Regions from separate parts of the Stenotrophomonas sp. STEN054 genome, predicted to be linked through region 2. Evidence: riboswitches for the same ligand, from Rfam matches in the RefSeq annotation. Region 2 holds a riboswitch; the other holds the start of a gene.
What was found. Region 2 has a riboswitch for glycine ahead of AC1VXD_RS07100 (trimeric intracellular cation channel family protein). Riboswitches for the same ligand answer to the same signal wherever they lie in the genome.

Region 1 (12,092 bases), on a different contig from region 2:
CAGATCCCAGTTGCCTTCCGGGGTGTAGAACTTGACCGCGAAGCCGCGCACGTCGCGCGGGGTGTCGACCGAACCAGCGCCGCCGGCCACGGTGGAAAAGCGGGTGAACACCGGCGTCTTCGTGCCGACTTCAGTGAGCACGCGGGCGCGGGTGTACTTCGCCAGCGACGCGGTCAATTCGAAATAGCCATGCGCGGCGCTGCCGCGCGCATGCACGATGCGTTCGGGAATGCGCTCATGGTCGAAGTGGGTGATCTTCTCGCGGAGGATGAAATCCTCCAGCAGGGTGGGGCCGCGTGGGCCCTCGCGCAGCGAATTCTGGTTGTCGGCTACCGGGATGCCCTGGTTGGTGGTCAGCGCCGGGTGGCTGCCGCCGGCAAGCTGATGCAGTTCGTCACCCTCGCCGCGGTGCTGGTCAGTGCTGGGGGAAGGTGCGCGCTTGCCGGTCGGCTTGCTGGCGGCCATCGGGATGTCTCCGAAGTTGCAGGGGTAAGCAGTGACAATCCTTTGTAGCCCGTTAACGCTCGGTTGGGTTGGAGTGAACGTACAGGCAAAACCGGGCTCGGGTATGCTTGCCCCATGCGAGTCGAACCCACCGACATCGAAGCCCTGTTCGACGCCATTCCGGACGTGCTGTTCTTCATGAAGGACCGGCAGGGTCGCTACACCCACGTCAACCAGACCATGCTGCGACGGCTGGGCCTGCGTGCGCGCAAGGATGTCATCGGCCGTACCGCCGCCGAGATCTACCCGACCGGCCTGAGCGCGGACTACGTGGACCAGGACGCGCGCGTGCTGTCCGGCGAGGTGATCGAGAACCTGATGGAGCTGCACCTGTTCGCCAATCGCGAGCCAGGCTGGTGCCTGACCTGCAAGCGTCCGCTGCTGGTGGACGGCAGCATCCAGGGCTTGATAGGCATCTCCCGCGACCTGGGCCAGAAGGACAGCCTGGGCAGCCAGTACGAGCAGCTGCGCCTCGCCCTGGCCCACCTCAACGCGCACTATGCCGAGAACGTGCGCATGCAGACCCTGCTGGACATCACCGGCTTCTCGCTGTCCAAGCTGGAGCGCAGCTTCCGCAAGGTGTTCCAGATGACCCCGCAGCAGGTGCTGACCCGGCTGCGCATCCAGATGGCCATGCACCTGCTGCACGGCGACGACAGCATCGCCTGCATCGGTCAAGCCTGCGGCTTCAGCGACCAGAGCGCGTTCACCCGCAAATTCAAGGCTGAAACCGGTTTCTCGCCGCGCGCCTATCGCGCGCGCATCGGGGAGAATGTCGGTGGCACTGTCGGCGACGCCGTGTTGCCCTGAGCGGTCTGCTGCACTGTGCCTATCCCCGTGGGTGGGGGACAATGTAAGGTGACGCCCCTGTAGCCGCCGCCAGTCCCGCCGATGCCCGCCAGCCCCGTTACGCCTGCCTCGTCTTCCCGCCTCGGCCATTCGCTGAAGCCGCGCCAGCTGATCATGATGGGCCTGGGCAGCGCGATCGGTGCCGGCCTGTTCCTTGGTTCCGGCGTAGGCGTGCAGGCGGCCGGCCCGGCCGTGCTGGTGTCCTATCTCGTCGCCGGCGCGCTGGTGATCATCGTGATGAACGCCCTGGGCGAAATGGCGGCGGCCAAGCCGACCAGCGGCGCGTTCTCGGTATACGCGGCCGATGCCATGGGCGCCACCGCCGGTGCCACCGTGGGCTGGCTGTGGTGGGTGCAGCTGGTCATCGTCATCGCCGCCGAGGCGGTGGGTGCGGCCGGCCTGCTGGCCACGGTCTGGCCGGTGGTACCGGTACCGATGGCGGCACTGGCCTTCATGCTGTTCTTCACTGCGATCAACCTGCTCGGGGTGAAGAATTTCGGCGAGTTCGAATTTTGGTTCGCGATCCTCAAGGTGGCGGCGATCCTGGCCTTCATCGCCATCGGCATCGCCCTGCTGCTGGGCTGGCTGCCGCAGGTGGCTTCGCCGGGGTTGAGCAATTTCACCCAGCACGGCGGCTTCGCGCCCAAGGGCCTGGCCGGCATCGGCGCGGCCCTGCTGGTGGTGGTGTTCGCCTTTGGGGGCACCGAGATCGTTGCAGTGGCCGCGGCCGAGACCGAGGACCCCGAGCGCAGCATCGCCCGCGCCATCCGCACCGTGGCCTGGCGCATCCTGGTGTTCTACATCGGCTCGCTCAGCGTGATCATCGCGGTGGTGCCGTGGACCAGCGAATCGCTGAAGTCGCCGTTTGCCGCGGTGCTCGCGGTCGCCAACATTCCGGGCGCGGCCACGGCCATCACCCTGATCGCGGTGATCGCGCTGCTGTCGGCGCTCAATGCCAACCTCTACGGTGCCTCGCGCATGATGTATTCGCTGGCGCAGCGCCGCGAGGCACCGGCCGTGCTGGGCTGGACCGACCCGCGCCAGGTGCCGGTGATCGCCGTGCTGGCCAGCGTGCTGTTCGGGTTTGCCGCCACCATCATGGAGCTGCTGTTCCCGGACAAGGTGCTGCCGGTGCTGCTGAACATCGTCGGCTCCACCTGCCTGCTGGTGTGGACGCTGTCGCTGGTCTCGCAGCTGGTGCTGCGCCGCCGGGCCGACCGCCTGGGCACCCGCCTGCCGTTCCGCATGGCTGCGTTCCCGTGGCTGACCGTGTTGGGACTGGCCGTGCTGGCGCTGATCTTCGGCCTGCTGCTGAGCGAGGCGCACACGCGCCTGCAGTTCCTGTCGATGGTGGCGCTGACCGCCGTCATCGCCGCCAGCAGCGCCATCGCCCGGCGCCTGCGCGAAGCCTGATTCTGTAGAGCCGACCCCACGGTCGGCTGCTGTTGCTTTGGCTTTGTAGAGCCGACCCTACGGTCGGCTGCTGTTGCTTTGGCTTTGTAGAGCCGACCCTACGGTCGGCTGCTGTTTGCGCAGACGTCAGCCGAGCATGGGCTCGGCTCTACAAGGGCAGCGCCCGTCAGCCGAGCATGGGCTCGGCTCTACAAGGGCAGCGCCCGTCAGCCGAGCATGGCTCGGCTCTACAAGGGCAGCGCCCGTCAGCCGAGCATGGCTCGGCTCTACAGAAGACATACATCCGTCGTGCCATCCTGATCGTGTAGGCCGTCATCGGCCTGTCGAACAGGAGTACCGCATGCTGCGCAGTCGCCCGTTCCTGATGTTCACCGGCCAGGCCGAGGCCGCCATGGCCCTGTACGCCGACGCCTTCGCCGATTTCCGCCTGCTGTCCCTGCAACACCACCCCGAAGGTGCCGGCGCCGGTGTGCCCGGCCAGGTGCGCCAGGCCATCTTCCTGCTGGGGGGCACGCACTACCTGTGCTTCGACAGCCTGGACGTGCACGACTTCACCTTCAGTCCGTCGATCTCGCTGTTTGTCGAATGCGCCGGCAGCGAGCAGTTCGAGCGCGCGGCACGCGTGCTGGGCGAGGGCGGGCACTGGCTGATGCCGGTGGGTGACTACGATTTCGGCAACCGCTACGGCTGGGTGCAGGACCGCTACGGCGTGTCGTGGCAGTTGAGCCTGGGGCAGATGCCGGACCCGTGACGGCAAAGCGTCCACGCATGGCGTGGATCTAGTGGAGAGTGCGCCACGCGTTGATGGAAAGCAAACGGCCCGGATGCGCCATGGCAGGTCGTAGAGCCACGCCATGCGTTGATGGAAACGAAAACGGCCCGCTTGCGCGGGCCGTTTTGATAACCGTTGCAGCAACGGCTTACGCCTCGACTTCGTCGTCCTTGTAGGCATCGACCGGGATGCAGGCGCACATCACGTTCTTGTCGCCGTACACGTTGTCGACGCGGGCCACCGGCGGCCAATACTTCTGCAGCTTCAGGCTGGGCAGCGGGAAGGCCGCCAGCTCGCGCGGGTAGGCGTGGGTCCACTCGCTGGCCGTCACCGCCGTCGCGGTATGCGGGGCGTTCTTCAGCGGGTTGTCCTCGCGGTCCAGACGGCCGTCTTCGATCGCGCGGATTTCCTCGCGGATCTGGATCATCGCGTCGATGAAGCGGTCCAGCTCGTGCAGCGATTCGCTCTCGGTCGGCTCGACCATCAGCGTGCCGGCGACCGGGAAGCTCAAGGTCGGAGCATGGAAGCCGAAGTCGATCAGGCGCTTGGCCACGTCCTCGGCACCGATGCCGCTGGTCTTCTCCAGCGGACGCACGTCGAGGATGCACTCGTGCGCCACCAGGCCGTTGCGGCCGGTGTACAGGGTCTTGAAGTGCGGAGCCAGGCGCCTGGCGATGTAGTTGGCGTTGAGCTGGGCCACCTGGGTGGCCTTGCGCAGACCTTCGCTGCCCATCATGGCGATGTACATCCAGCTGATCGGCAGGATCGAGGCGCTGCCGAAGCTGGCCGCGCTGACCATGCCGACCGGGCCGTTGTCACCCAGCTTGCCCGGCAGGAACGGAGCCAGGTGTTCCTTCACCGCGCACGGGCCGACGCCCGGTCCGCCGCCGCCGTGCGGGATGCAGAAGGTCTTGTGCAGGTTCAGGTGGGAAACGTCCGAACCCCACTTGCCCGGCTTGGCCACGCCGACCAGCGCGTTCATGTTGGCGCCGTCGGTATACACCTGGCCGCCATGCTGGTGGATGATCTCGCAGATCTCGGCCACTTCCTCCTCGAACACGCCGTGCGTGGACGGGTAGGTGATCATGATCGCGGCCAGGCGGTCGCTGTACTTCTCGGCGTTGACGCGGATGTCTTCGACATCGACGTTGCCGTTGGCATCGGTCTTGGTCACCACGACCTTCATGCCGCACATCTGTGCCGAAGCCGGGTTGGTGCCGTGCGCCGAATCCGGAATCAGGCAGATGTCACGGTGGTCCTCACCGCGCGAGCGGTGGTAGGCGCGGATCGCCAGCAGGCCGGCGTACTCACCCTGCGCACCGGAGTTCGGCTGCAGGCTGACCGCGTCGTAGCCGGTGCATTCGACCAGCATCGCTTCCAGCGTCTCGATCAGTTCCTTGTAGCCCAGCGCCTGGTCGGCCGGCACCAGCGGATGGATCTGCGAGAACTCCGGCCAGGTCACCGGGATCATCTCGGCGGTGGCGTTGAGCTTCATGGTGCACGAGCCCAGCGGGATCATCGTGCGGTCCATCGCCAGGTCCTTGTCGGCCAGCGAACGCAGGTAGCGCAGCAACTCGTGCTCGCTGTGGTGGGTGTTGAACACCGGGTGGGTCAGGAACGCGGACTGGCGCAGCAGGGCAGGCGGCAGTTCGTCGGCGGTGCTGGCATCCAGCGCATCCACATCGGCCTGCGCACCGAACACGGCGGCCAGGGCGACGATGTCGGCGCGGGTCGCGGTCTCGTCCAGGCTGATGCCGACCGAGTCGCTGTCGATCGCGCGCAGGTTGTAACCGGCGGCGCGGGCCTTGGCGTGGATCTCAGCGGCGTGCACGCCGGTGATGTGCAGGGTGTCGAAGAAGTCGCTACCGACCTGCACGCCGGCGCTGCGCAGCGACGCGGCCAGGATCGAAGCCAGGCGGTGGGTACGGCGGGCGATGCGGGCCAGGCCTTCCGGGCCGTGGTAGACGGCGTACATCGAGGCCATCACCGCCAGCAGCACCTGCGCGGTGCAGATGTTGGAGGTCGCCTTCTCGCGGCGGATGTGCTGCTCGCGGGTCTGCAGGGTCAGGCGGTAGGCCGGCTTGCCTTCGGCATCGATGGAGACACCGATCAGGCGGCCCGGCATCGAACGCTTGTAGGCATCACGGCAGGCCATGAACGCAGCGTGCGGGCCGCCGAAACCGAACGGCACGCCGAAACGCTGGCTGTTGCCGACCACGATGTCCGCGCCCCATTCGCCGGGGGCGGCCAGCAGGGTCAGCGCCAGCAGGTCGGTGGCCACGGCCACCAGGCCGCCGCGCGCGTGCACGGCATCGACCAGCGCCTTGTAGTCGCCGACCTGGCCGAAGGTGTCCGGGTACTGCAGCAGCAGGCCGAAGGCCTCCGCTTCCATTGCTTCGGCCGGGGTGCCCACGCGCAGCACGATGCCCATCGGCTCGGCGCGGGTGCGCAGCAGTTCCAGCGTCTGCGGGTGCACGGCATCGTGCACGAAGAAGGTGTCCGACTTCGACTTGGCCGAACGCTTGGCCAGGGTCATCGCTTCAGCGGCGGCGGTGGCTTCGTCCAGCAGCGAGGCGTTGGCGATCTCCATGCCGGTCAGGTCGGCACACAGCGTCTGGAAGTTGATCAGCGCTTCCATGCGGCCCTGCGAGATTTCCGCCTGGTACGGGGTGTAGGCGGTGTACCAGGCCGGGTTTTCCAGGATGTTGCGCAGGATCACGTTCGGCGTGTGGGTACCGTAGTAGCCCTGGCCGATGAAGCTGCGCAGGACGGTGTTCTTGTCGGCGATCGCGCGGATCTTCGCCAGCGCCTGCACTTCGGTCATCGATTCCGGCAGTGCCAGCGGTGCGGGCGACTTGATCCTGGCCGGCACGATGGCATCGGTCATCGCATCCAGCGTGGCGTGGCCGACGACGTCGAGCATCTGCGCGATCTCGGCGTCGTTGGGGCCGATGTGGCGCTCGACGAACGCGGAATGATGCTCAAGCTCACGCAGGGAGGGGGTGTTCTGGGACATGGCGAAGGATCCGTCAGGAAAGGGCACACGCACGGGCACAAGCCGCCGGCTGGCGGTCTGCGGGGCGCCCCTCTGTCCTTTTGCCTGAGAGTTTAAAAGCGCGGCTGGCCGCAGCTTCGTGCCCCTTCGGCGCCGGATCGAACCGGTCTCTCCAGAGTTCTGTTACGGGTGGTATCGGGCCTGAGCGATTACGGGCGTTGCGCCTTCGGCAGCGGTGTTCCGCTTCTCCCACCATGTTGCCCGCCGATTATAGCTGGTTGCCGCGGCTGAACACGGCCCGGAGCGGGGGCAGGGGGCCTGCGGGCCTGAATGGCCGATGGCCCGGCCGTGCGTTTCGTGCAGCGGTCGATGGCATCGGCCGCAATCCCGGCCTATCATGGCCGCACTCTCGTATTCATCTGGCGCCGTCCCTGCTGCAGGGGATCGGCGCCCGCCGTGCGTGCCACGCATGGCCCAGCCGGACGCTTTGCCGATGACCCCCGCTGTTGCCCCCTCCACCCGACGCATGGCCCTGCTGCTCGCAGGCCTGGCCATGTTCGGCCCGTTCTCGATCGACACCATCTTCCCGGCCTTCCCGCAGCTGGCCCAGCGCCTGGCGGTGGACGAAGTGGCCGTGCAGCAGACCATCAGCGTGTACCTGCTGTTCTATGCGCTGATGAGCCTGGCGCACGGGCCGCTGTCCGATGCCTGGGGCCGCAAGCGGGTGATCCTCGGCGGCCTGGTGGTGTTCATCGGTGCCTCGGTCGGCTGCGCGCTGTCCACCGACCTGAGCACGCTGCTGGTGTTCCGCGCGCTGCAGGGCCTGTCGGCCGGCGTCGGCATGATCGTCGGCCGCGCGGTCATCCGCGATCTGTACCACGGCCACGATGCGCAGCGGCTGATGAGCCAGGTGTCGATGCTGTTCGGCATCGCTCCGGCCATCGCGCCGATCATCGGTGGCTGGATCCTGCTCAGTGGCGCCGGCTGGCCGCTGATCTTCTGGTTCCTGGTGGTGTTCTCGCTGCTGCTGCTGGTCTGCACCGCACGCTTCATGCCGGAAACCCACCCGGTGGCCGCTCGCGTGCCGCTGTCGCCACGTGGCCTGCTGCGTGACTACGTGCGCATCGGCTTCAACCCGCGTTTCCTGCGCCTGGCCCTGGCCGGCAGCATCAACTTCGGCGGCATCTTCCTGTACATCGCCTCGGCACCAGTGTTTGTGATGCAGCACCTGCACCTGGGCGAAGGTGGCTTCGCCTGGTTGTTCATTCCCACTATCGGCGGCATGACCACCGGTTCGTTCCTGTCCGGGCGCATGGCCGGGCGCACCACGCCCACCCGCCAGATCGGCATCGGCTTCAGCCTGTGCGCGCTGTCGGTGCTGCTCAACGTGGGCTACGTGACCCTGGCGCCGCAGTTCGCCCTGCCGTGGGCGGTGCTGCCGATCTTCCTGGGCGGCATGGGCATGGCGCTGATCTTCCCGATCCTGGCGCTGGCCGTGCTCGACATGTACCCGCACCAGCGCGGCCTGGCGTCCTCGCTGCAGGCGTTCATCCAGCTGATGATCAGCACCGTGGTGGCCGGCGTGGTGTCGCCGCTGCTGAGCGGCAGCCCGCTGCACCTGGCCCTGGGCCAGGCCGCCTTCTTCGCCGGCGGCTTCGTATTCTGGTATTGGGAACACCGCCGCGAGCGCGCAGTGCAGGCAGTGGCCACGGGCCATTGAGCAGCGCGGGCCAGTGATCGACGCGCCCGTGAAACGGCGTCGTGGCCGGGGTGCGTTATCCTTGCGCCCCCTCGTAGCGGTATCGCCCCCATGTCCACCACCTCCAAGACCCGCCGCGACCAGCGCCGCCGCCAGGAAGAAAAGGCTGCCAGCAAGGCCGCCGCGCAGGCCTCGCCGGTGGGCTCGCCTGTCGAGCCGCATGCCGAACTGCGCGATGCGCAGCGCACGCTGCTGGCCGGCGTCGTGCGCCGCGATGGCGAATGGGTGCTGGGCATGGATGGCCGCATCGCCGGCCACAGCGAGAGTGCCGCGCAGGTGCTGGCGCTGATCATGCAGGCCGGCGAACTGCACGAGCGCAAGGGCACGCCGGTGCGCCTGGTGTACTCCGATGCGCTGCGCGATGCCGCGCAGGCCGAGGCCAAGGAGAAGGGCCAGACTTTCGAGGAATACAAGGCCGAACTGGCCGCGGCGATGGCGGCGAAGAAGAACAACTGACCCGCAGTGGGTAGCGCCGGGGCATGCCCGGGGGCGAAATCAAAGGGGCGGATCCTTGCGGACCCGCCCCTTCTTTCATTTCGCCGCCGGTGCCGCGCTGGCCTGCCAGCCGCACATCTGGCCCTGGTTCTGCTGCTTCAGCCAGTCGTTGACCGGGCTGAAGTACTCGATCATCGGGCCGGCATCGAGCTTGTCACTGCCGGTCAGTTCCTTCAGCGTGGCCTGCCACGGCTGGCTGGCGCCCTTGCTCAGCATCGCCCAGTACTTCTGCCCGGCTTCCTTGTTGCCGTAGAAGGTGCATTCATGCAGCGGGCCCTTGAAGCCGGCCGCATCGCACAGGCCCTTGTAGAACTGGAACTGCAGGATGCGCGCCAGGAAGTAGCGGGTGTACGGGGTGTTGCCCGGCACGTGGTACTTCGCGCCCGGATCGAAGAATTCCTCGCCGCGGGTGCTGGCCGGCGCCACGCCCTGGTACTTCGCCTTCAGGTCCCACCACGCCTTGTTGTAGTTGTCCGGGGTGATCGAACCATCGAACACACCCCAGCGCCAGCGGTCGATCATCAGGCCGAACGGCAGGAACGACACGCCCGACAGGGCCATGCGCATCTGGTTGTTGATGACCGCCTCGCGGCTCTCGGTCGGTGCGTCCACCAGGCCGATCGAGCTCAGGTACTTGGGCGTCATCGCCAGCACGATGGTGTCGCCGATCGCTTCGTGGAAGCCATCGTTGGCACCGCCCTGGAACAGCGGCGGCAGCGGGTTGTAGGCCAGGTCGTAATACAGGTGGCCCAGCTCATGGTAGATGGTGGTGAAGTTCTCTTCGTTCGGCTTGATGCACATCTTGGTGCGCACGTCGCCTTCCATGTTCATGTCCCAGGCACTGGCGTGGCAGACCACGTCGCGATCATCGGGCTTGATGAACTGGGTGCGTTCCCAGTACGACTGCGGCAGCGAGGGCATGCCCAGCGACACGTAGAAGTCCTGTGCGCGTTCGGTCATCTGCTTGGCGGTACGCAGTTCAGCCTCGCGCTGCGCTTTGTACTGCGCGGCGACGTTGGCGTCCTTGCCGGCCTTGGCCAGCGCCGCGCTCAGGTTGGCCTGGTACTGCTTTTCCAGCGCCGCAGTGATGTCCAGGCTGCCGGCACCCGGGTACGGTTCCAGCTGGTCCCACAGGTTGGACCAGTCCTGCTGCCACATGTTGCCCATCAGGTGCGCGGCGATCAGGCCGTTGCCCACTTCGGCCTTGTCCTTGCCGTAGGTCTTGTCCAGCTTGCCGCGCGCATAGCAGTGCAGCTGCTCGTACATCGGCTTGACCTGTTCCCACAGGCGGTCGGTTTCCGGCCCGATCTGCTCCGGCGGCATGTCGTAGCCGCTACGCCACATCTGCCCGGCATCGGTGAAGCCCATGCCCTTGGCGCCTTCGTTGACCAGGCTGACGAACTGCTGGTAATCGCCACGCATGCTCTTGGTGGTGCTGTGCCAGCCCTGCCACGCATCGAGCTGCGCGTCGTAGTCGCGGCTGCGCGCCAGCACCTGTTCCAGCTCGCCGAGCTGGCGGCAGGAGTTGGGATCGTTGGCATCGGTGCAGTACTTGCCCGCGCCGTAGCTGCCTTCCATGCGGGTGGCGATCTGGGTCAGCTGGGCCAGCTTGGCCGGATCACGCGGGGCCGGCATCGAGGACATCAGCTTCAGCAGGTGGATGGCGCGCTTGCTGTCCTCGCTCATCGGCTGGCCTTCGAACTTGCCGGCCTGTTCGATCCAGCTGTTGAGCTGGGTCAGCGAGCGCTCGTTGGCCTTGGCGGCGATGCGTTCGGAATCGCTGTTGATGTAGGTGGAGGACAGCCACTGTGCCGAGGTCATCTCCGGGTAGGCGGCCTTGAATTCGGCGTTGATGCGGGCGACGAACTGGTCGGCGGTCTCGCCGGCGGACGCGCTGGCGGTGGCGGCCTCGGTGCCGGGCGAAGGTTCCTTCTTGCAGGCGACCAGGGCCAGGGTGGCGGCGGCGATAGCCGAGGCCAGCAGGAGATGGCGGTGAGTCACGGGCGGTCCTTGGGTGGTGAACGACGGCCGAAGGCTAGTGGGCGCGCGTGCCTACCGCAAGTGGGGAAGGTTGGTGGGGTTCGGCAGGGCTGCGCCCTGCACCTGCAGAGGCCAAGGCAACGTCAACGTCAAAAGCAGCCTATCCGTGGGATGGCGGGGCACTGTGGGTTTGCGGGGACGCCGTAAACCCATCCATGGGGGCTTGGTCGCCGCTTGCTCGTGTGCGCTGTCCTGCGCACACGGCAAGACCGGGGTTGGGCGTCCTGCCCAACCCGCCCGAGGCATGCCTCGGGCCCATGCGGCTCACACCCCGCAAACCCACAGTGCCCCGCCTTCGACAGGTTCACGCGGCTGTTGGAACCTGCTGTTGGTGGGTGCCGACCGTTGGTCGGCACATCTGTGGGATATCGAATAAATCATCCACGCATGGCGTGGATCTACTGGGACACGCGGCTGTTGGTAGGTGTCGACCGTTGGTCGACACATCTGTCAGACATCGATATCCAACCCCGTGCCGACCAACGGTCGGCACCCACCATCAGCAGCAGGTTCCGACAGATCGCGGAAGTCTGTCGAAGGCGGGGTGGGTCCGGTTGAGGGGGCGTGAGCCGCATGGATGCGGCGACCGAGCTTACATGGACGTACTTGCACCGTCCCCCTCAACCGGACCCACCCCGCCAACCCACGGAAAGCCAGCTCTTGCTGTTGAGGTTGCCGGCCAGCGGCCGGCACTACCGCAGGTGCAGGGCTGCAAGCCCTGCCAGAACACACCACCCCTCAGCTCTCGCAGCCGGCGAAGAGGTCGCGGTCGCGTTCGTACAGTGCTGTCTTCACCTGCATCAGCCCCAACACCGACGGGAACAGGTTGTCGTGGTCGGTGTACGCCGCCGAACGCTTGCGCAGGCACTGCAGGTCCAGCCCGCGGCTGCGGGCGAAGCCCGGCGAGAACCACATCGTCATCGGCACGCTGGTCTGCTCAGCCGGGGCGATCGCATACGGTACGCCGTGCAGGAACAGGCCCTTCTCACCCAGCGACTCACCGTGGTCGGACAGATAGATCATCGCCGTGTCGTAGTCCTGCAGGCCCTGAAGCGTGCCGATTGTCTTGCTCAGGAAGTGGTCGGTGTAGAGCACCGCGTTGTCGTAGCTGTTGACGATCTCCTCGCGCGAACAGCGGCCGATGTCACGCGTGTCGCAGGTCGGCTTGAAGCGCGCGAAGGCGGCTGGGTAGCGCTCGAAGTAGGCCGGGCCGTGGTTGCCCAGCTGGTGCAGCACCACCACCCGATCGCCCGGCTTGGCACGCA
Region 2 (12,092 bases):
GCGACGGCGGCCACTGCCCGGCAGCCGGCTCGCGCAGCGCCTGGCGCTGGCCCAGCAGGGTCCAGAAACGGGTCGGCCACTGCGCCATCGGCAGGTCGCTGGCCACGGCGGAGAAAGCGCGCATCACCGCGACCAGGGTCTGCTCGGCGCGGGCGGGGTCACCGCACTGCAGCTCGGCAACCACCAGCGCGCGGCGTTCGACGCCACGCAGGAAGGCCGACAGCGCGCCGGCCGCGGTCGAGGAAACAGGGGCGGGCACAGCCGTCATCGGTTACTCCAAAGGTCTGCGGGCATGATAGCGGCAGCCCATCGGCGACCGGCAGGACTTGCGCCCACGGGCACTTCGTGCTGCAGGTTGTGCACAGCATCAATGCGGTCCCCGGTCGAACCGATGTGAAGCTGCGGATTCACCTTGTTTCAGCAATGTTTCACGATCAAGTCATTGATTTTGTTGCCTTTTTAATCATGGCTATTTTTTGACCAACCCGGGTGTAAAGCCGTCGCCATCGGCCTCACACGCGCCCGTCGAGCGGTAACGCACAACGTTATCCACAGAAGATGTGGATAAGACTGAATCTCTAACAGCCACCGATATTTAGGTGACATTTACGATTGCGCGGCAGGCGCGGGCGACGCGATCGACTCTGCCATCGGCTCCCGCCCTGCCCGTTACACTGCCCCGATGCTCGACCCCATCCCGACCCTGCAGGTCGCCCTGCCCGTCCCGCTGCCCCGCCTGTTCGACTACCTGCCCCCGGAAGGTCCGGCTCCGGCCGTGCCGGTCGGCTGCCGCCTGAGAGTGCCGTTCGGCAATCGCGAGCTGGTGGGCATGGTGGCCGGCCACGGCCAGGTGGACGACGGCCAGGGCCTGCGCCAGGCGCTGGCCTGGTGCGATCCGCAGCCGCTGCTGCAGGGCGAGCTGTGGCAGAGCCTGCAGTGGCTGGCCCGCTACACCCATTCACCGTTGGGCGAAGTGGTGAACACCGCCCTGCCCGGCCCGCTGCGGCATGGCGAGGCCCTGCCCGACACCCATCACTGGGGCTGGCAGCTGACCGCCGCCGGCCAGGCCCAGCGCGAAAAGCTGCGCGCCGGCACCCGCCCGCGGCAACTGGCCGAACTGCTGGGCAAGGCCGTGGTCGACGAAGACGTGCTGGGCGCGCGCATGGAGGACTGGCGCACCGCTGCACGCAGTCTGGCCAAGCGCGAGCTGGCCGAGCGCGTGGCCCTGAGCGTGGCACCACAGCATGCGCAGCCCCTGCCCGGCCCCACTCTCAACCCGGAACAGGCCGAGGCCGTAGACGCGATCACCGCAGCCGACGGCTTCCATGCCTTCCTGCTGGACGGGGTGACCGGCAGCGGCAAGACCGAGGTCTACCTGCAGGCGATCATCCACTGCCTGGCGCAGGGGAAACAGGCGCTGGTGCTGGTGCCGGAAATCGGCCTGACCCCGCAGACCCTGTCGCGCTTCCGTGGCCGCCTCGGCATCGCGGTGCATGCGCTGCATTCGGGCTTGAACGACAACGAACGCGCGCGCGTCTGGGCCGCGGCCTCGCGCGGCGAAGCGCGGGTGATCGTCGGCACCCGCTCGGCGGTGTTCACCCCGCTGCCGCAGGCCGGCCTGCTGATCGTCGACGAGGAACACGACGGCAGCTACAAGCAGCAGGACGGCATCCGCTACCACGCCCGCGATTTCGCCCTGGTGCGCGCGAAGGCGCTGGGCATTCCGGTGCTGCTTGGCAGCGCCACGCCGTCGCTGGAAACCCTGCACAACGCCCATGCCGGCCGCTACACCCACCTGCGCCTGAAGCAGCGCGCCGGTGAGGCGCGGCCGCCACGCGTGCGCATCCTCGATGTGCGCAAGCGGCCGCTGCACGATGGCCTCTCCGCCGACGTGCTGGCCGGTATCGGCGAACACCTGCAGCGTGGCCAGCAGGTGCTGGTGTTCAAGAACCGCCGTGGCTACGCGCCGGTGCTGCTGTGCCACGACTGCGGCTGGACCGCGCCATGCCAGCGCTGCGATGCGCCGATGACCGTGCATGGCGGCGGCCGTCGCCTGCAGTGCCACCACTGCGGTGCGCGGCAGCCGGCGCCCCTGGCCTGCCCTGCCTGTGGCAGCCTCGCGCTGCAGCCGCAGGGCATCGGCACCGAGCGCCTGGAAGAACACCTGGTCAGCGCCTTCGCCGATTATCCGGTGGTGCGCATCGACCGCGGCACCACCTCGCGCCGCGACGCGCTGGAACAGCAGCTGGCGAAGCTGGGCGACCAGCCCGGCATCCTGGTCGGCACGCAGATCCTGGCCAAGGGCCACGACCTGCCCAAGCTGACCCTGGTGGTGGTGGTCGGCATCGACGAAGGCCTGTTCTCGGCCGACTTCCGCGCCAGTGAAAAGCTGGCCCAGCAGCTGATCCAGGTGGCCGGCCGCGCCGGTCGCGCGCGCGATCCCGGCGAAGTCTGGCTGCAGACCCACCACCCGGGGCACCCGTTGCTGGAAACCCTGGTGAGCGGTGGCTACCACCCATTCGCGCAGGCCGAATTGAACCAACGCCAGGCCGCCGGCTTCCCGCCGTTCGCACACCTGGCGCTGATGCGTGCCGAAGCGCAGCAGCTGGAACATGCCAACGCCTTCCTGCTGGCGGCGCGGCAGCTGCTGGGCGAGCAGAACGTGGTGGAGGCCTATGGGCCGATGCCGGCGCCGATGCCGCGTCGCGCCGGTTACCAGCGCACGCAGCTGCTGCTGTCCGCGCTGCAGCGGCCACCGCTGCATGGCGTGCTGGCCCAGCTGGTGCCCCAGCTGTACGCGCTGCCGGAGGCGCGCAAGGTGCGCTGGTCGCTGGATGTGGATCCGACGGATCTGTATTGAGGCAGACGGTCGGCAGCGCCGGGCCATGCCCGGCGATCCTCCGCACACCACGTTCGCCGGGCATGGCCCGGCGCTACCACTCAGGTCAGCGGTGACATCACGCCGCGCTGGTAGGCCGGGCGCTCGCGCAGGCGGGCATACCAGTCGGCCACGTTCGGCAGGTCGGGACGCTGGATCGGCAGTTCGAACCAGGCATAGATCAACGAACCCAGCGGAATGTCGCCCATGGCGAACTTCTCGCCCGACAGCCACGGCTGCCTGCCCAAGGTCTCATCGGCCATCTTCAGGTAATCACCGGCACGCACGATGGCGGCGTTGATGCGCGCTTCATCGCGGTCGGCCGGCGCGGTGCGCATGATGCCCCAGATCAGTTCGGAGTACAGCGCGGCCATCCGCGAGGTGCTCCAGTCCATCCACTTCTCGGCCTGCGCGCGTTCCATCGCGTCTTCGGCGTACAGCGTGCCCAGCGAGTAGCGCGCGCTCAGGTAGCGGACGATGGTGTTCGATTCCCACAGCGGCAGGCCGTGGTCTTCGATCACCGGCACCAGGCTGTTGGGATTCATCGCCACGTATTCGGCCGACTGCGTGCCGCCATGGCTGCCGCCCACTTCGATGGATTCGTACGGCAGCCCGATTTCTTCGGCGCACCACAGCACCTTGCGGACGTTGCTGGAATTGCGGCGGCCCCAGATCTTCAACATTGCGGAATTCCCTGCCTGCAGCGGTGCGCCACGGTGGCGCGGAAACGCTACGATACGCCCATCCACAGGGAGAGACGACGTGACTGCATGGGATGCGTTGAACTACGTTCTGCTGGCAGCAGGGCTGGTGATGCTGGTGCTGGGCTACCGCCGTTCCAGCCGCAACCAGCTGCTGTGCGCCGGGCTGTTGCTGCTGGCCTTCAACGGCGTTGAGGATTTCGCCGCCGGGTTTGCCGACGGCCATGCGGGTTCCGATGCGCGGGTGATCTGAGTCGCGGCCGGCACTACCGGTTCTTCTTCGGCAGCGCGCGCACGTAGGACGATTTGCCGTCCTTCTTCAGCTCGAACAGGCCAATGGCCGCCAGCAGGTCGCTGAGCTTGCCGTAGCCATAGTTGCGCGGGTCGAACGAGGCCTGGTTGCCGATCTGGCTGCCGACCGGGCCCAGGTGTGACCAGCCATCCTCGCCCTCGGCCGCCGACACCGCACGCCGCAGCATCTTCACCAGGCGCGTGTCATTGCGCAGTTCCGCGCTGTTCTTGCGCGGGCGCACTTCATCACTGGCCACCTGTTCGCCAGCAACCTGCCCGCTGGGCGCCTGCCCGGCCTCGGCCTCGACATCGGGCACGCTGGCGTGGGTCTGGCCGAGGGCTTCCAGGTAGGTGAACTTGGAGCAGGCGTTGACGAAGGGCTCGGGCGTCTTCTTCTCGCCGAAGCCATACACCTTCACGCCATCGGTCAGCAGGCGCATCACCATCGGGGTGAAGTCGGCATCGCTGGAGACGATGGCGAAACCATCCAGGTTGCGCGCGTACAGCAGGTCCATGGCATCGATGACCATGGCCATGTCCGAGGCGTTCTTGCCCTTGCTGTAGGCGAACTGCTGGATCGGGCGGATGGCGTACTCGTGCAGCACCGATTCCCAGCCCTTCAGTCGCGGGCTCTTCCAGTTGCCGTAGGCACGGCGCACGTTGGCCACGCCGTAACGGGCGACTTCGGCCAGGACTTCGTCGATCTTCGAGGCCGGCGCATTGTCGGCGTCGATCAGCAGGGCGATACGCTTTTCCGGTTCGGACATGGTTTCCTCGGTGGGCTGCAGGCTGAGCGGAGTATCACCCATGGCCACTGGCAGCCATGTGACGTGCGATGATGCAGGGCGACATCCATCCCCCTCTGGAGTACGTCGATGAGCCGCGAACCAGTCCCCCACCTGGTCATCATCGGCGGCGGTTTTGCGGGCCTCTGGGCCACCCGGGCCCTGGCCCGCGAAAAGATCAGGATCACTCTGCTCGACCGCCGCAACCACCACCTGTTCCAACCCCTGCTGTACCAGGTCGCCACCGCTGGCCTGTCCGCCCCCGACATCGCCGCGCCGCTGCGCCACATCCTCGGCCACCAGCGCAACGTGGAAGTGCGCCTGGGCGAGGTCGTCGCCATCGACAAGGCCGCCCGCCAGGTGCAGCTGGCCGACGGCAGCACCCTGGGCTACGACAGCCTGCTGCTGGCCACCGGCGCCACCCACGCCTATTTCGGCAACGACCAGTGGGCGGCCGATGCGCCGGGCCTGAAGACCCTGGACGATGCCATTGCCCTGCGCCGCAAGCTGCTGCTGGCGTTCGAGCGCGCCGAGGCCGAACCGGACCCGGCGAAGAAGGCCGCATGGCTGAGCTTCGCGGTGGTCGGCGGCGGCCCCACCGGCGTCGAACTGGCCGGCACCCTGGCCGAGATCGCCCGCCACACCCTGCGCAACGAGTTCCGCCACATCGATCCGGCCAGCGCCAAGGTGCGCCTGGTCGAGGCGGGCCCGCGCGTGCTGTCCTCGTTTCCCGAGGTGCTTTCGCTGAAGGCACGCCGGCAGCTGGAAAAGCTGGGCGTGGAAGTACTGACCGGCACCCCGGTGAGCGACATCGACAGCCTCGGCTTCAAACTGGGCGAACAGTTCGTGCCCGCACGCACCGTGGTCTGGGCCGCCGGCGTGGCCGCCTCGCCGCTGGCGCGCACGCTGGACGTACCGCTGGACCGCGCCGGCCGCGTGCAGGTGCAGCCCGACCTGACCCTGTCCGGGCACCCCGAACTGTTCGTGGCTGGTGACCTGGCCGCGGTGAACCAGGCCAACGGCAAGCCGGTGCCCGGCGTGGCGCCCGCCGCCAAGCAGATGGGCAAGTACGTGGCCGATGTCATCCGCGCGCGCCTGCATGGCAAGCCGACACCGGGGGCGTTCAAGTACGCCGACTACGGCAACCTGGCCACCATCGGCCGCATGGCCGCCATCGTGCACCTGGGCCGGCTGCAGCTGTCAGGCGTGCTGGCCTGGTGGTTCTGGCTGGCCGCGCACGTGTTCTTCCTGATCGGCTTCCGCAACCGCGTGGTGGTGCTGCTGAACTGGGCGGTGGCGTACTGGAGCTACCAGCGCAGCGCGCGCATCATTTTTGGTGATGACCAGGAAGATCGCCGGCCGAAGTGATGGCCCCTCGAACACCGCCACAGTAGATCCACGCCATGCGTGGATGAATGCCTGCGCGGGGCACATGGAAAGCATCCACGCGTGGCGTGGATCTACCGGTTCATCGGCCAAGGCCCAGGCGCCCGTCAGGCGTATCGCCAACCACCGCGCGCGTTGCCAGCTCCGGGTGCAGGGACCGTGCGACGCGCTTGCAGCCGAGCATGGGCTCGGCGTTACAGGACGGCCTCGACCGGGGCCTGCAGCCAGGCGAGCTTGCGTTCGCGCGGCTGCTGCTTGAGCTGCCATTCGGCGCGGGAGGCGGCCGAGCGGTCCGGGTATTCGCGCACGGCAAGGATGCGCAGCGGCGGCCGGGCCCGGGTGTAACGGGCGCCCTTGCCGGCCAGGTGGGCAGCGAAACGAGCCGCCACGTCGGTGCTGATGCCGGCGTAATAGGTGCCGTCCCGGCATTCGAGCAGATACAGGAACCACGGGGCGGAAGGACGGGCCATGGGGGGATTATGGCTTGCTGCACTGCAGCGGATATACTGGCGTCCGAATGCAGGAGAGAGGCGCCGCGCTGGCGCCCGCCGAAGGCGCAGGCTCCCATGATCGCTCAGGCCGGTGGGCTGGAATCCCACCAACCATGCATTCGACTCGCCGAGCTGGAGAGAGGTCACCGGGCTCGCCCGGCACGATCCGCCGAAGGGGCACGCGGTTCATCCCGCTGAACTCTCAGGCAAAAGGACAGCGGGAGCGGCACCGGTCATCGTCATCCCGTCATTGCGCAGGCAGTGGCGGTATACGCGCATGGCCGGCCCCACCGCGCCCGGAGCCTGTCCCATGCTGCTGTCCATCATCTATCTCGTTGCCATTTCCGCCGAAGCCATGACCGGCGCGCTGTCCGCCGGCCGCCGCCGCATGGACCTGTTCGGCGTGGTCATGATCGCCTGCGTCACCGCCCTCGGCGGTGGTTCGCTGCGCGACATCCTGCTCGGCCACTACCCGCTGGGCTGGGTAAAGCACCCCGAGTACCTGGGCTTCACCGTGTGCGCGGCGCTGATCGCCACCTGGGTGGCGCGCTGGATGCACCATTTCCGCCGCACCTTCCTGGTGCTCGATGGCCTGGGCCTGATCGCCTTCACCCTGATCGGCTGCTCGATCGCACGCGAGGCAGGCCATGCGATGCCAATCGTGCTGATCGCCGGCATGCTCACCGGTGCCTTCGGCGGCGTGCTGCGCGACATCCTCTGCAACGAGGTGCCGCTGATCTTCCAGAAGGAGCTGTACGCGATCATCTCGCTGCTGACCGGCGCGGTGTATCTGCTGCTGCTGCGCTGGGGCGTGGCCGATGCCACGGCGATCCTGTGCTGCCTGGGGGGTGGCTTCGCGCTGCGCCTGCTGGCGATCCATTACCGCTGGGAAATGCCCAAGTTCGTGTACCACGACGAAGTGCATTGACTGCGTCCGCCGGGCGTGGCCCGGTGCTGCCGATGACCATGCGCTGTTCGTAGCGTCGAGCTTGTACACGCATGGCGTGGATCTACTGCGTCAGTAAAGTATGACTCGACCCTGCAAAAAAACGGTATCCCCCCCCCGGCGATGTACCTGGCGCTGTCGCACTTACGCAGCGCCAGGCGCATCGCCGGTGCGGACGGGTCAGCCTCCAACTCCGACCGACCCTGATCGCGGCCGCACCCCCGCAGGCGCTGGCCGCCATCCACACACGTGCCGCACTCAGGCGGCTTCGGACACCTTTACGTCACGGCGGGCGCGCACGGCAGCGGCCAGGCGCTCCAGCACCTGCACGGTGGTGTCCCAATCAATGCAGCCATCGGTGATGCTCTGGCCGTAGACCAGCGGCTGGCCTTCGACGAGTTCCTGCCGGCCACCGACCAGATGGCTTTCCACCATCACCCCGACGATGCGCTGTTCGCCGTCTTCCAGCTGGGTGGCGATGTCCTCGATCACCTTCGGCTGGTTTTCGGGGTTCTTGAGGCTGTTGGCGTGGCTGGCATCGATCATCAGGCGCGTCGGCAGCTTGGCCTTGGCCAGTGCCTGGCAGGCCTCGCCGACGCTGGCTGCGTCGTAGTTCGGTTGCTTGCCGCCACGCAGGATCACATGGCAATCCGGATTGCCGGTGGTCGACACGATGGCGGTGCCGCCCTGCTTGGTCACCGACAGGAAGTGGTGCGCGTTGGACGCCGCACCCACTGCATCGGCCGCGATCCTGACGTTGCCGTCGGTGCCGTTCTTGAAGCCGACCGGGCAGGAAAGGCCCGACGCCAGTTCGCGGTGCACCTGGCTTTCGGTGGTGCGCGCGCCAATGGCGCCCCAGGCGACCAGATCGGCGATGTACTGCGGCGAGATCACATCAAGGAACTCGACGCCGGCCGGCAGGCCCAGCTTGTTGATGTCGCGCAGCAGGCCGCGGGCGATGCGCAGGCCCTTGTCGATCTTGAAGCTGCCATCCAGATCCGGGTCGTTGATCAGGCCCTTCCAGCCCACCGTGGTGCGCGGCTTTTCGAAGTACACGCGCATGACGATCTCCAGTTCGCCGGCCAGCGCATCGCGCAGGGGCTTCAGGCGCTGGGCGTATTCGATGGCCGCGTGCGGGTCGTGGATCGAGCACGGGCCCACCACCACGGCCAAGCGGTCGTCACGGCCGTGCAGGATCTCATGCAGGGCCGCGCGCGAGGCACTGACGGTGTCGGAGGCTTCATCGTCGCAGGGCAGGATCGCCAGCAGCTGGGCGGGCGGTGTCAGCGGTTCAATGGTGCGGATACGCAGGTCGTCGGTGTGCGGGGGCATTGCGGGGGTTCTCCGGAACGTTGGGGGTCCCCAGCGTGGCGACATGAAAAAAGCCGCCAGGTTCGCTGGCGGCTTTCGGGAATGCGTCTGAAGGTTTCTTCAGGGTGAGCGCAGTCCTTCCTCCGCCGTGGGCTTCGGAAAGTAATACCAATAAAAGTTGGCGTGGACGGCGTTCATGGGGTGTATTGATAGCACAGCTTTTGCGCAGTGCAAAATGTTTCATCGGCAACTGCGGGAGCGGTTCAGGCGAGGCGCGCCTCAGCGCTTGCCGTGCACTTCCACATCCAGCAGCAGGCCTTCGTGGATGTCCACCCAGCGCTCCACGACGCGGTCCAGTTCCTTCTGCGCCTCATCGAGCTGCTCGGGGTTGAGCAGTGAGCGGGCGGTGTAGAGATCGGACACCAGCTGCCGCAGGGTCGATTCCAGGATGGCCACCGACGGCCCGTCCAGCCCGGGCAACTGCAGAGCTGGGCTGTCGCCAAGGGTTCCGTACAGCGTGACCTGGAGCTTGCTCTGCATGATCGACTTCCCTGCGGGTGGACATGGGCAGTCGTCATGTTTACCGCGTATTGGTGACAGGCGCATGTGCCGTGGCGTGATTGCCACTGCTGCTGGACGGCTTGAGCTGCAGAACGCGCCTGCCTGCGAGTTCAGTCCAGGCAGACGTTGCGCGCACACGGGTCGATCGCTATGGTCGAGCACGACTGCGCAGACAGCAGAAAATTTGTCGGCGCCGCTGCGAAACTCGCGAGGAGTACATGAAGGGAAAATGCTGACGATTGGATTGTTCGTTTGAGTACGGAAATCCGTCAGTGTGGCCGTCCTTCCTGTGCAGTCGATCCCGTTGCTCCCTGGGCCCGTGCCACGTTGATCCCGGTGGCACGCGCTTCTTACAAGCTTCTTCGCCCCGCCGTTTCTACCCTGCCGGGTTTCCACCCGGGGACCGCCCGCTACCCGATCTACGAATAAGCTGTCGCGATTGAACCGATCGACATTGTGCTGCGTGATGCATCCGGGACTTCTTCCCCGCGAAGTTCAACGCCAGAAGAATGCGGGTGAAACAACGGATTTCATGGCCTCTGGCGTATGCAATACTGCGCCGCGTTTTCATGGCTGTCGCGGATTCCCTTGGTGCTGCGCGCAGGCGTTTGCCGGCCGGCGTCGCTTCGTGCGGCGCCGGCTGGCAATCCGTCCGCGTTCCATGGCGGGCGGTGCGTGGGGGCGCTTGCGCCCGCCGGTATCAGCATCTCCCGGTCTTTGCCGCCACGTACCGTCCGCCACCTATTCCGGTGGCGCTGCCGTCCTCTATGTACGGAGCACACGCCATGAACGCAAAGCACGTCCCCTTCCCTGGTAGCGGCCACAACGACCCGGCCAACACCGAAGACGCTGCCCCTGATCCCCACGGTTTCATCGCCAACCTGCAGCGTATCGGCGCAGGCTGCGGCAGCGATGGCCTTCCCTGGCCCGAACCGAACCTGCCGATCGGCCGACGCATCCAACTGGCCGATGCCGATTGCGCCCATGCAGGGCTGCGCGTATTGCATGAGGTGATGCTGGCCGCCGAGCGCAGCCGCCAGAACGGGGGGCCAGAACGTGATGTCGGCCCGCGCGTGATGGAGGGCCTGATGATGGCCTGCCTGGAACTGGGTGCGCACGCGGCAGAGCGGGTGCGGCCGCGGTAATCAGGCATTGGCGGAAGACTGGAGAGCCGCCGGGCGTGGCCCGGCGCTACCGGGTGGCGTGGGGGCTCATCCACGCATGGCCTGGATCTACCGGGCCTTGGGCAGCTGCAGGCGGGCGATCAGGCCGCCGCCTTCGCGCTCCAGCAGTTGCAAGGTGCCACCATGGCTGCGTGCGGCATTGGCGGCCACGGCGAGGCCGAGACCGGTGCCGCCGGTGGCACGGCTGCGCGAGGTTTCACTGCGCTGGAAAGGCTGCAGCAGGCGCTCGCGGTCTTCGGCGGGAATGCCGGGGCCACGATCCAGAATGTCCAGCTGCAGCAGTCCGTTACCCTGGGAGGTCCGCAGCTCCACCGCACCCGCGTAACGACCGGCATTGTCGATCAGGTTATCCAGCGCGCGGCGCAGCAACAGCGCATCGGCCTGCCAATGCAGAGCGGCGGGCAGTTCAGCGGCCACCGCGATGCCACGCAGTCGCGCCGCCTGCACGCAGTCGTCCAGCATCGGCGCCAGATCCATCGGCCGCAGCTGTGGCGGCTGCAGTTCGCCGCGTGCGTAATCCAGTACCTGCTCGATCATCGCGTTCATGCGTTCGATGTCGGCCACCATGCGTGCGGCCTGTGCGGGCGGCGCGAAGTCGGCACGCAGGCGCAGGCCGGTGAGCGGCGTGCGCAGATCGTGCGCCACCGCGGCCAACATGCGTGTCATCTGCTGCGCCTGTTCGCGCAGGCGGGTACGGCCCGCATCCAGGGCTACGGCAAGCATTTGCACTTCGCGTGGACCGTCGTCGGGCAGCGGCGTCTGGGCATGCAGATCGAGATGGGCGCTGGCATCGGCCAGGCGGCGCAGCGGACGGCCCAGACGCACTGCTGCCCAGGCAGCCAGCGGCGCAAGCAGCACCATGCCGCCCAGCAAGGCCAGCAGTACCTGCCGTCGCCAGGCAGCCAGATCGCTGTAAGCACTGCTGACCACCCGCCAGCGACCATCGGCCTGCTGCACGGCCAGTTCGAACGGTGGCCACGGCAGGCTGGCGAGCACCTGCTGCGCGGCTTTCAAGGCGGCCGTATCGCTGGCACTGGCCTGTTCCTCACCCGCGGCGATGACATGGATATCCGGCGGCTTGCTGTTGCCTGCCCAGACCAGCCGCACCCGCTGGGCGGGAAGATGCAGGCCATCGGCCACCAGCTGCTGCAGGCGCGCATGGTCGGCGCCTTCCGGCGCCTGCGCGCGCTCATCCAGGCGCAGTCCCACGCTGTCAGCCGTGCGCTCGCCGCGCAGCACCTGCATGGCCTGGTCCAGCCGCATCTGCGGTGCCGCCGGGCGCGGCAGCCAGCCTACCACCGCCATGCTGACGGTCGTGGCCAGCAGCAGGCTGCTGACCGCCAGCATCGCAATCCAACGCGCGGTGCTCCAGCGCAATGTGCTCCAGCGCGCGCTCACAGGCGCTGCACCGCTGCGCCGAAGCGATAGCCCTCACCGCGCAGGGTCTGCAGCAGGCCATCGCCGCCGGGGGCAGCCTGGGCCAGCTTGCGGCGCAGGCGGCTGATGGCCAGATCGACGGCGCGGTCCACGCTGTCGCTGTCATCGCCCCGGGTGAGCT

Region 1: it holds a riboswitch for glycine, as region 2 does, so the genes downstream of both, gcvP (aminomethyl-transferring glycine dehydrogenase) here and AC1VXD_RS07100 (trimeric intracellular cation channel family protein) in region 2, are expected to answer to the same signal.

Annotation. Positions count from the first base shown of each region.
Region 1 is NZ_JBXFWG010000020.1:19,270-31,361, forward strand. Features, by position in the region: gene AC1VXD_RS10180 (catalase) at 1-465, opposite strand, end outside; gene AC1VXD_RS10185 (PAS domain-containing protein) at 580-1,314, shown strand; gene AC1VXD_RS10190 (amino acid permease) at 1,396-2,766, shown strand; gene AC1VXD_RS10195 (VOC family protein) at 3,107-3,517, shown strand; gene gcvP (aminomethyl-transferring glycine dehydrogenase) at 3,687-6,554, opposite strand; glycine riboswitch at 6,617-6,719, opposite strand; gene AC1VXD_RS10205 (multidrug effflux MFS transporter) at 7,027-8,253, shown strand; gene AC1VXD_RS10210 (hypothetical protein) at 8,344-8,748, shown strand; gene AC1VXD_RS10215 (M2 family metallopeptidase) at 8,824-10,788, opposite strand; gene AC1VXD_RS10220 (phosphoethanolamine transferase) at 11,566-12,092, opposite strand, start outside.
Region 2 is NZ_JBXFWG010000013.1:9,740-21,831, reverse strand. Features, by position in the region: gene AC1VXD_RS07140 (hypothetical protein) at 1-268, opposite strand, end outside; gene AC1VXD_RS07135 (primosomal protein N') at 683-2,860, shown strand; gene AC1VXD_RS07130 (glutathione S-transferase family protein) at 2,941-3,561, opposite strand; gene AC1VXD_RS07125 (hypothetical protein) at 3,641-3,832, shown strand; gene AC1VXD_RS07120 (NYN domain-containing protein) at 3,846-4,637, opposite strand; gene AC1VXD_RS07115 (NAD(P)/FAD-dependent oxidoreductase) at 4,746-6,023, shown strand; partial or broken gene AC1VXD_RS07110 (nuclear transport factor 2 family protein) at 6,127-6,213, opposite strand; gene AC1VXD_RS07105 (GIY-YIG nuclease family protein) at 6,236-6,511, opposite strand; glycine riboswitch at 6,552-6,641, shown strand; glycine riboswitch at 6,655-6,760, shown strand; gene AC1VXD_RS07100 (trimeric intracellular cation channel family protein) at 6,843-7,460, shown strand; gene AC1VXD_RS07095 (3-deoxy-7-phosphoheptulonate synthase) at 7,737-8,810, opposite strand; gene AC1VXD_RS07090 (hypothetical protein) at 9,069-9,329, opposite strand; gene AC1VXD_RS07085 (hypothetical protein) at 10,136-10,495, shown strand; gene AC1VXD_RS07080 (sensor histidine kinase) at 10,583-11,881, opposite strand; gene AC1VXD_RS07075 (response regulator transcription factor) at 11,929-12,092, opposite strand, start outside.